Regions from separate parts of the Methylobacterium sp. PvP105 genome, predicted to be linked through region 2. Evidence: predicted binding sites of a transcription regulator. Region 2 holds the regulator's gene; the other holds the start of a gene.
What was found. Region 2 encodes LexA, which represses DNA repair genes until DNA is damaged. Its sites were predicted from a motif close to TGTTCNNNNTGTGTTCNG; they were not measured.
Positions count from the first base shown of each region.

Region 1: J3A75_RS31290 (ATP-dependent helicase) is a predicted target of LexA. The motif match lies at 3,519-3,536, and genes of this name have one in related genera.

Region 1 is NZ_JAGIPA010000001.1:6,431,239-6,436,417, forward strand. It holds gene J3A75_RS31285 (PhoH family protein) at 1-701, opposite strand, end outside; gene J3A75_RS31290 (ATP-dependent helicase) at 1,115-3,508, opposite strand; gene J3A75_RS31295 (AsmA-like C-terminal region-containing protein) at 3,906-5,179, shown strand, end outside.
Region 2 is NZ_JAGIPA010000001.1:3,041,722-3,046,900, reverse strand. It holds gene J3A75_RS14435 (ComEC/Rec2 family competence protein) at 1-2,045, shown strand, start outside; gene lexA (transcriptional repressor LexA) at 2,039-2,767, opposite strand; gene J3A75_RS14425 (hypothetical protein) at 3,017-3,466, shown strand; gene J3A75_RS14420 (hypothetical protein) at 3,485-3,700, opposite strand; gene J3A75_RS14415 (NRAMP family divalent metal transporter) at 3,781-5,022, shown strand; gene fae (formaldehyde-activating enzyme) at 5,085-5,179, shown strand, end outside.

The sequences.
Region 1 (5,179 bases), 3.4 Mb from region 2:
TCGAACGCCTTCACCCACTCGGCGCAGATGCCCGAGCGGACGATGTCGTTGCGGGTGAACTCCACCACCGGGATCGGCATCATCCGGCTCTTGACCATGTGCATGACGGTGCGCAGGCCCGAGGTCTCGCGGAGATCCGTCTGCGAGACGTCGCCGTTGATGATGACCTGGCAATCGTCGCCGATTCGGGTCAGGAACATCTTGATCTCGTTGATCGTGGTGTTCTGCGCCTCGTCCAGGATCACGAGGCAGTTCTTGAAGGTCCGGCCGCGCATCACCTCGAAGGGGACGATCTCGATGTCGCCGGTCTTCAGGGCGATCTCGAAGGCGGCGGCGCCCATGCGCTCCTTCATGGCCTCGGTGAGCGGGGCGACCCAGGGGGCGATCTTCTCTTCCAGGGTGCCGGGGAAGTAGCCCAGCGACCGGCCCGAGGGCACGTTCGGGCGGGTGATGACGACCTTGGCGATGCGGCGCTGGCGGAGCTGGTCCGCCGCGCGGGTGCCGGCGATGAAGGTCTTGCCGGTGCCGGCGGGCCCCAGGACGATGACCTGCGGCGAGCGGGCGAGGGCGTCGAGGTACTCGGCTTGGCGCTCGGTGAGCGGTTGGATGGGAGCGAGATTGCGTTCTTCGTCGAAGCGTGTGCGATGAATGCGGGACGTGCGGTCTTCAACCAGTTCAAGTCGTGCGCGGCGTCTCTTCATGGATGTACACTCCAACGGGACTTGCCAACCTGGATCTGTATCTGAACTGCCGTTTACCTGCGTGCTCCCGGGTCTACTCGTTTGCGGAACTTAATACCGGCCCCAGGCCGAAGGTTCCGCCCCGCGCTCGTCCGCCTGTGGAGAGCGTCACGACGTTTCGTGCGCGGCCGAATACGCGATGCAACTGACGCACCATCGCGATTCGCGCCCGACGATTGCGCGTCGGGTGTGACTAAGGGGTGACGGTCGGTCGAGAGGCTTCGGAAAAGCCGCGCGGCTGGCGCGGATGCATCAGGTTCGGGACGGTGGTGTCGCGGTGACGCGGCATCCGGCACGATCGCGATCCTCCCCGCCCGCACGGGCGAAGCCGGCCGACCCTGCCGCCCTGACACGTCCGGGCTTGGTCGGCGGGACTAGCTCGATCCGGCCTGGACGAAGCTGTCGAGGACCATCTTCCGGCCGGCCTTGTCGAAGTCAACGGTCAGCTTGTTGCCGTCGACCGCGGCGACCGTTCCGGGGCCGAACTTGGTGTGGAAGACCCGCTGGCCGGCCTGGAAGGCCGAGGGCGCGCCGGTCGACTTGGCGATCAGCTCGCCCTCGATCTGGCGCGGACCGCCCGCTTGGCCGCCGGACCGGCCGCCCGGGGTCGCCGCGCGGAAGCCGCCCGCGGCGCCGAACCCGGACCGGCCGCCCGGCGCGGTGTTGGCCTGCGCCCGCTGCCAGCCCGGCGTGCCGTAGCTCGACCCGAACGGCGCCGGGTTGCGGTCGAACCGCGAGGCGCCGGCGGAGAAGTGGGCGGGGGCCTCGACCACGTCGACCGCCGTCTCGGGCAGCTCGTCGATGAACCGGGACGGGATGGTCGAGGACCAGAGCCCGTGGATGCGCCGGTTGACCGCGAAGGACAGCTTCGCGCGCTTGCGCGCCCGGGTCAGGCCGACATGGGCGAGGCGCCGCTCCTCCTCCAGGCCCGCCCGGCCGCTCTCGTCCAGCGCGCGCTGGTTCGGGAACAGGCCGTCCTCCCAGCCGGGAAGGAACACGGTGTCGAACTCGAGCCCCTTGGCGGCGTGGAGCGTCATCAGCGAGACCCGCTCGGCGCCCTCGGCCTCGGAGGCCTCCATCACCAGGGAGACGTGCTCCAGGAAGGCCGCGAGGTCGGGGAACTCCTCCATGGAGCGGACGAATTCCTTCAGGTTCTCCAGCCGGCCGGCGGCGTCGGCGGAGCGGTCCTTCTGCCACATCTCGGTGTAGCCGGACTCCTCAAGGATGGTCTGCGCGACCTCGCTGTGCGGCTGCGATTCCACGAGCCGCGCCCACCGCGAGAAACTCTCGGTGAGCGCCCGCAGGGTGGAGCGGACCCGGGGCTTCAGCTCGTCGGTCTCGCACAGGCGCTCCGCGGCGATCCGCAGCGGCAGCCGGTTGGCGCGGCCGTAGGTGTGGAGCTGCTGCAGGGTAGCGTCGCCCAGGCCGCGCTTCGGCGTGTTCACGATCCGCTCGAAGGCGAGGTCGTCGCTGACGTTCACGGTGGCGCGCAGGTAGGCCAGCGCGTCGCGGATCTCGGCGCGCTCGTAGAAGCGCGGGCCGCCGATGACCCGGTAGGGCAGCCCGAGCTGGACGAACCGGTCCTCGATCTCGCGCATCTGCGCGGAGATCCGCACCAGCACGGCGATCTCCGACAGGGGGTGCTGCTTGGACTGGAGGGATTCGATCGACTCGGCGAGCATCCGCGCCTCCTCCTCGGAATCCCACGCGCCCGTGACGGTGACGCGCTCGCCCGGCTCGTCGTCGGTGCGCAGGGTCTTGCCGAGGCGGCTCTCGTTCTTGGCGATCAGCCCGGAGGCGGCGGCCAGGATGTGGCCGGTGGAGCGGTAGTTGCGCTCCAGCCGCACCACCACCGCGCCCGGGAAGTCGTGCTCGAAGCGCAGGATGTTGTCGACCTCGGCGCCGCGCCAGCCGTAGATCGACTGGTCGTCGTCGCCCACGCAGGCGATGTTCTTCCGGGCCTGCGCCAGCAGGCGCAGCCACAGGTACTGGGCGACGTTGGTGTCCTGGTACTCGTCGACCAGGATGTAGCGGAACCGGTCCTGGTAATTGGCCAGGACGTCGGGGTTCTCCCGCCAGAGCTTGAGGCAGAGCAGCAGGAGATCGCCGAAATCGACGGCGTTCAGCGTCGCGAGCCGGGCTTGGTAGGCCGTGTAGAGGGCGCCGCCCTTGCCGAACGCGAAGGCCGCGGCCTCGCCCGGGGGCACCTGCTCGGGGCCGAGGCCGCGGTTCTTCCAGCCGTCGACGGCGTGCGACAGGGCCCGGGCCGGCCAGCGCTTCTCGTCGACGTTCTGGTCGGCGATGACCTGCTTCATCAGCCGGAGCTGGTCGTCGGTGCCGAGGATGGTGAAGTCGGATTTGAGCCCGACCAGCTCGGCGTGGCGGCGCAGGATCTTGGTGCCGATGGCGTGGAAGGTGCCGAGCCAGGGCATGCCCTCGCCGGCCGGCCCGATCAGCGCGCCGATCCGGTGCTTCATCTCCCGGGCGGCCTTGTTGGTGAAGGTCACCGCCAGGATGTCGAAGGGACGCGCCCGCCCGGTGGCGATCAGGTGGGCGATGCGGGTGGTCAGCACCCGGGTCTTGCCGGTGCCGGCGCCGGCCAGCACCAGGACCGGGCCCTCCGTGGTCTCGACGGCGCGGCGCTGCTCGGGGTTCAGCCCCTCGAGGTAGCCGGCCGCCTCGCGGCGGAGGGCGCCCATGGCGCGGGCGGCGATGGACGTGGCGGGCGCGCCGTCCCCGGCGGCCTGCGGATGCGGACGGTTCTGCATCCCGCTTCCCTGGACCAAATCGCGAACGGCGTCGAGGCCGTTCGCGCCGCGGAGGGGGGCGGAGCCGTGAAACGCGGCTGTCCGCGCCGGGACGATCCGGGGTCTGCAGGCGCGCGCCGCCTGCCCCTCGGCGGCCGCGGATCGGCACGTGTGCGACCGGGGGCCGCCAGCGGCGGAGCGCGACGAGCCCCCTCTCCTCCACGGGAGAGGGGACCCGCGCCGGGTCCGGAGGCCGCAGGCCCGGCGTGCCGCGAGCCGCTCCCGACCGTGGCATCGCCGCTGGCGCCCCCGGCGGCTTATCGTGCTATGGCCGTGGCGACTGACTCGCGGGGGCACGCGGGGCACGGCGGCCCGGTGAGGTCGCGGCCTCGCGCAGAGATGGTGCGGAACGGGACCATTGCGTGATCTTCTGACCGCGCTGGCGTGCGCCGTCATCCTGGTTCTCGTGGCGGCGCTCGCGGTTCCGCCCTTCGTCGACTGGCAGGCCCATCGCGGGCTCGTCGACCGGGCGCTCGCCCGGTCCCTCGGCGTGCCGGTCCGGACCGACGGCCGGATCGAGGTCCGCCTGCTGCCGTCGCCGCGGCTGCGCGTGGACCGCCTCCACCTCGGCACCGATCCGGACCGCCCGAGCCTGGATGCCCGGTTCGTCAAGGCCGAGATCGCCCTCGCGCCGCTCCTGAAGGGCGAGTTCCGCTTCACCGAGACCCGGATCGGCCGGGCCGAGATCAAGCTCCCGGTCGCCGGCCCGGACACGCTGAAGCTGCCGCCCGATTTCGGCGGAGCCCTGCGCGACCGCGACCTCGCCATCGAGAACCTGCAGATCCAGCAGTTCCTCGTCACCACGCAGGTCCCCGCCACCGGGCGGACCGACCAGCTCTACGTCCAGGACCTCCGCCTGCAGGCGCCGGCCCTGGTCGGGCCCTGGCGGATCGAGGGGACGAGCGGCGGCATCCCGTTCCGAGCGGTCAGCGGCACGCCGGGGCCGGACGGGCGCCTCGCCGCCAAGATCTCGGGCGGCGGCGACGCGGCGCCGCGCTTCGAGGCGGACGCGCGGTTCGGCCTCGCCCCTGCCGAGGCCGGCGGCACCCAGGTCGAGGCCGAGGGCTCCGCCCGCCTCGTCGTCGGGCCGCCGACCCAGGCGGCCGGCGCCTACCTGCCGTTCTCGCTGGCCGGCACCTTCAAGGCCCGGGGCACGCAGGTGCGGTTCGAGGCCATCGACCTCGCCATCGACCCCGGCGGCCGGGCCCTGCGGCTCGGCGGCACCGGACGGCTCGACCTGCGCCAGTGGCGCGCCGGTCTGACCCTGGACGCCCGCCGCCTCGACCTCGACGCCTTCCTGGCCTCGGCGGAGGGGCAGAACCTGATCGCCCGCGGCCTGCCGCGCTCGGCCGGCAGCCTGCCGGCGATGCTCGACCTCGACCTCACCGTGGGCAGCGCCGTTCTGGGCGGCGAGGACTGGTCGAACCTCGCCCTCACCGGCACCCTGGAGCGGGCCGGCGGCCTGCTGCTGCGCCGCTTCGCGGTGACCGGCCCGGCCGAGTCCACCGTGACGGCGAGCGGGCAGGTCGAGACGGCGCCGCTGCGCTTCTCCGGTCCGGTGGCGCTCGCCGCCCCCGACTCGGAGGCGCTCGGCCGCTACCTCCGCCGCCTCGGCGCCGAGGGGCCGCTCGT
Region 2 (5,179 bases):
CGCCGGTCCCCGTCCTCGGCGCGCGGCCGGCGGCCCTGGCGGCGGCGCTCGCGGTGGCGGCCGCGCTCCTCGGCTTCGCGGCGGCGACCTGGCGGGTCTCGCAGGTCGCCGCGCCGATCCTGACGCGCACCACGATCGGTCCGCTCGTCGGAACGGTCGAGGCCCTGGACGAGCGCGAGGTCGGCGCCCGGCTGGTGATCCGGGTGGAGAGCTTCGCCGGCCTCGCGCCCGAGGCGCGGCCCGCCCGGGTGCGGGTCTCGTTCCGCAAGACGCCGATCCCGCGCCCCGGGGACGTCGTCGCCGCCACGGCGCGGCTGCTGCCGCCCCCGGAGGCGGCCCGGCCCGGCGGCTACGACTTCGCCCGGGACGCCTACTTCCAGGGGATCGGCGCGGTGGGCTCGCTGGTCGGCGCGGTCACCGTCCGGGCGCCGTCCGAGCCGCCGCCGCTGGGCCTGCGGCTCGCCGCGGCGCTGGACGCGGCCCGCAACGGGCTCACGCGCCGGATCGCGGAGGCCGCCGGCGGCCAGGCGGGCGCGGTGGCGGCGGCCCTGGTGACCGGCAAGCGCGGCCTCATCGGACCGGCGACCAACGACGCGCTCCGCGCCGCGGGCATCTACCACGTGGTGTCGATCTCGGGCCTCCACATGGTGCTGGCCGCCGGCGTGGTGTTCTGGCTGGTGCGGGCGGTCCTCGCCGCGGTGCCGCTCTGCGCGCTCCTCTGGCCGATCAAGAAGATCGCGGCCGGCTTCGCCATGGTCGGCGTCACCGCCTACTGCGCCTTCTCGGGCTGGGACATCGCGGCCGAGCGCTCGCTGATCATGACCCTGATCATGCTGGGCGCGATCCTGGCGGACCGGCCGGCCCTGTCGATGCGCAACCTCGCCCTCGCGGCGCTGATCGCGCTCGCCCGGGAGCCGGAGGGCCTGCTCGGCCCGAGCTTCCAGATGTCCTTCGGCGCCGTGGCCGGGCTGATCGCCTGCGCCCGGCTGATCGACGGGCGGCTGTTCGTGCGCCCCGGGGCCGGGCGGATCGGCCGCCTCGTCGGCACCGGCCTCTCGGCGATCACCGGGACCCTGGCCACGACCCTTGTGGCGCAGGTCGCGACCGCGCCCTTCGCCACCTACCACTTCCAGACGGTTCAGCCCTTCGGCCTCGTCGGCAACGCCCTGACCCTGCCGCTCGTCTCCCTGGCGGTGATGCCCGCCGCGGTGATCGGCTGCCTCGCCTATCCCTTCGCCCTCGACCGGCCGGTCTGGTGGCTGATGGGGCAGGCGGTGGCCGGCATGCTGGCGATCTCGGACTGGATCGCCGGGTTCGAGCGGGCGAGCCTGGTGCTGCCGGCCTTCGGCGCCGCAGCGCTGACCCTGCTGACCGCGGGCCTGCTGCTGGCGACGCTGCCGGCCTCCCGCCTGCGCTGGCTCGCCGTGCCGCCGGTCCTGCTCGGCCTCGTCCTCGCGGCCCGGCCCGACCGCTACGACCTCTACGTCGACCGGCAGGGCGCGGGAGCGGCGGTGCGGGGTCCGGACGGGCGGCTCGCGGCCCTCGGAAGCCCCTCCGGCTTCGTCCTCGAGCAGTGGCTGAAGGCGGACGGTGACGGGCGGCGGCCCGCGGCGCTCATCGTCCGGTCGGGCAGCGGGCGCTGCGACCGGCTCGGCTGCACCGCCCGGCTGCCGGACGGGCGGGCGGTCGCCCTCGTCCGGGACAGGCGGGCCTTCCCGGAGGATTGCGCCCGCGCCGCGGTGCTGATCACCTTCCTCGCGGCGCCGCCGACCTGCACGGGCCCCCTGGTGATCGATCGGCAAGTCCTCGCCGCCCGCGGCGCCGTGGCCCTCCGGACCGACGGCGACGGCTTCGCCGCGCGCTTCGCCCGGGACGACGGGCGCGCCGTGCCCTGGCGGCCGGCCCCGGGACGCGATCCGGGACGCGATCCGGGACCGCCGCGGCCGGTCACCGCGGAGCCGGGCGACCGCGCCGCGGAGGACGGGGCCGCCGCGCCGGGCGGAGACCTCGCTCCCGGCGACGCGCCGGCCGAGCCGCTTCAGTAGCGGCGGACGAGGCTGACGAGGCGGCCCTGGATCCGGACCCGGTCGGGCCCGAGCACGCGGGTCTCGTAGGCCGGGTTGGCGGCCTCCAGGGCGATCGAGGAGCCGCGGCGGCGCAGGCGCTTGAGCGTCGCCTCCTCGTCGTCGATCAGCGCCACGATGATGTCGCCGGTATTGGCGGTGTCCTGCTTGCGGATGACCACGAGGTCGCCGTCCAGGATCCCGGCCTCGACCATCGAGTCGCCGCGCACCTCGAGGGCGTAGTGCTCGCCGCCGGCCACGAAGTCCGGCGACAGGGTGATGGCGTGGCTCTGGTTCTGGATCGCCGAGACGGGCGTACCGGCCGCGATCCGACCCATGACGGGGATCGAGATGGCCCGGCCGGACTCGTCGATCATCCGCGTGCTCGCCGGGGCCGGCGGCTGCTTGGACTTGCCGCCCTCGACCACGCTCGGCGTGAAGCGACGCGGCTCGGCGGGGGTCTGGGGCGCCGGCGCGGCCTGCGTCAGGCTCTCGGGGATGCGGATCACCTCGATGGCGCGCGCCCGATTCGGCAGGCGCCGGAGAAAGCCGCGCTCCTCCAGCGCCGTGATCAGCCGGTGGATACCGGATTTCGACTTGAGGTCGAGGGCATCCTTCATCTCGTCGAACGACGGCGGGACGCCGCATTCCTGCATCCGGCTCTGGATGAATCGCAGGAGGTCCAGCTGCTTGCGCGTGAGCATCGACGGGGGACTCGCGGCTTGGCGGACCGCCACGTGACGGTCTCCGAAACAAATCACGAACAGGTTAAACGTTCCGCAAGTGTTCCGCAAGAGCGGCACCGCCACGCTCGGCGCGCCGCGGCGCGCCCGCGGGACAAGGCGGAGAAACGCATTGACGGCGCAAGCGGAGCCGTTTCAATGCACCGCGGTGCCCCGCCGGGCAGGCGGCGGATCCGGGGCGCGGGCTGGGACCCTCTTGGAATGACGAGGATGCGACGACCCGCGGCTCTGCTGCCCCTCGGCCTCGCCGCCCTCGGCCTCGCCGGCTGCACCACCGGGTTCTCCTACATCTCGCGGAACTACGTGGCGCTCACCCCCCAGGTCGTGACGATCGGCTGCAAGGAGCCCTACGAGGTCTACGACAACCGGCAGCTGCGCCGGATGCTGATCGTCTCCAACGCCCTGCGCGAGTACACCGGCTGCAATCTGAGCGAGGTCCGGATCGATCCGGAGCCGGACGCCACCCGGGTGAAGCGCTTCCGCACCGCCGCCCGGGCCTATCTCGACGAGACCGTGCGCGAGGATTGCCGGATCACCGGCGAGACCGTGTTCGATCCGCTGAAGACCGAGTTCGCCTACGCGTGCGACGCGCCGATCGAGAAGCGCGGCACGGTGGTCCCCCGCCTGCCGGGCCGCAACCCCGGCCTCGGGGTGCGCTGACCGGCCGGCGGCGCGCCGTCAGGCGCCCGGCTTCGGGAAGGTCCGCTCCGCCGCGTCCCCGGCGGCGGCGAGCAGGGCGCGGGCGAAGGCCCGGGCCTCGGCCCGGTCGAGCACGATCGCGGCGGTCACCGGCGCGCCGCCGAGGTCGGCGAGGGCGAGTTCCAGGCGCACCCCGTCGGGCACGGCGCTCGCCTGCAGGCTCCAGCCGGAGCCCCGATCCGTGCTCTCCGCCATCTCACGCTCCTCCCGCCTGCCCCGGGAAAACGCCGCAGGCGCCCGCCGGAACCGCCCGTGCGCGGGACTGTTCCCGAGCCGTGCCCAGCGCTTCCCTGCCTCGCCTGTCCGCTTACCTCAAGGCCGCGGGCCCCGGACTCGTGGTGATGCTGGCCGATACCGATGTCGGAAGCCTCATCACGGCGGCCCAGAGCGGGGCGCGCTGGGGCTACGCGCTGCTGCTCCTGCAGATCCTGCTGGTGCCGATCCTGTACGTCGTCCAGGAGCTGACGGTGCGGCTCGGGACCGCCACCGGGCGCGGCCACGGCGCGCTGATCCGGGAGCGGTACGGGCCGGTCTGGGCCTGGATCTCGTACGGCGGCCTCGTGGTCGCCGGCCTCGGCGCCATCGTCACGGAATTCTCCGGCATCGCCGGCATCGGGGACCTGTTCGGGGTGCCGCGGCTCGTGAGCCTCGGCCTGCCGGCCTGCCTGCTCCTCGGGCTCGTCCTCACCGGGAGCTACCGGCGCGTGGAGGTCGTGGCGATCGTGGTCGGACTGTTCGAGCTGGTCTTCGTCGGGCTCGCCGCCGCGGCGCGGCCGAACGTGTCCGAGATCGTCGCCTCCTTCGGGCACATGCCGCTGGGCGACGGTCAGTTCCGGGTGCTGATCGCCGCCAATATCGGCGCGGTGATCATGCCGTGGATGATCTTCTATCAGCAGTCGGCGATCGTCGATAAGGGCCTGGGCTGGGAGCACGCGCGGCGCTCGCGGCTCGACACGCTCGTGGGCGCGGTGATCTCGCAATGCGTGATGGGCGCGATCCTCGTCGCCGCCGCCGCCACGATCGGCAAGGCCGGGCAGGGCAGCGCGAAGGGGCTGGAGACCGTCGGCGACCTCGCGGGCGCCTTCACGCCGGCCCTCGGGCCGTGGCTCGGACAGGTGGTGTTCGGGGTGGGCATCGTCGCGGCGGCCTTCGTGGCGCTCAACGTCGTGGCCCTGGCGCTGGCCTGGGGGTTCGGCGACGTGACCGGCCGGCCCCACTCCCTGGAGCAGTCCCCCCGGGAGGCGCCGGCCTTCTACGGCGCCTTCGCGCTCGCCGTCGCGGCGGGGGCGGGCGCCGTGCAGCTCGTGCCGAACCTCGTGGCGCTCAACATCGCCGTGGAGGTGATGAACGCCCTGCTCCTGCCCCTGGCGCTCGGCCTGCTGATCCTGCTCGCCACCCGGGCCTTGCCCGACGGACAGCGCGTGGCGGGGGCTTACAAGTGGGTGGTCTACATCATCTCCGGCGTGACGATCGCCTTCGCCATGGTGGGCGTGCTCGACGGGGTCGGTCTGCTCTGAGGCGATTGACGCAGGCTGCCCGATGATGTCTCCCCCGGGCTCCGATCAGGTGGAGTTCGAACATGCAAGAGATCTGGTTCCGCACGGGCGAGGCCACGGTGCTGGCGGCCGAGGGCCAGTACACCGACGCCATGCCGGAGGTGCTGATCGGCTCGGT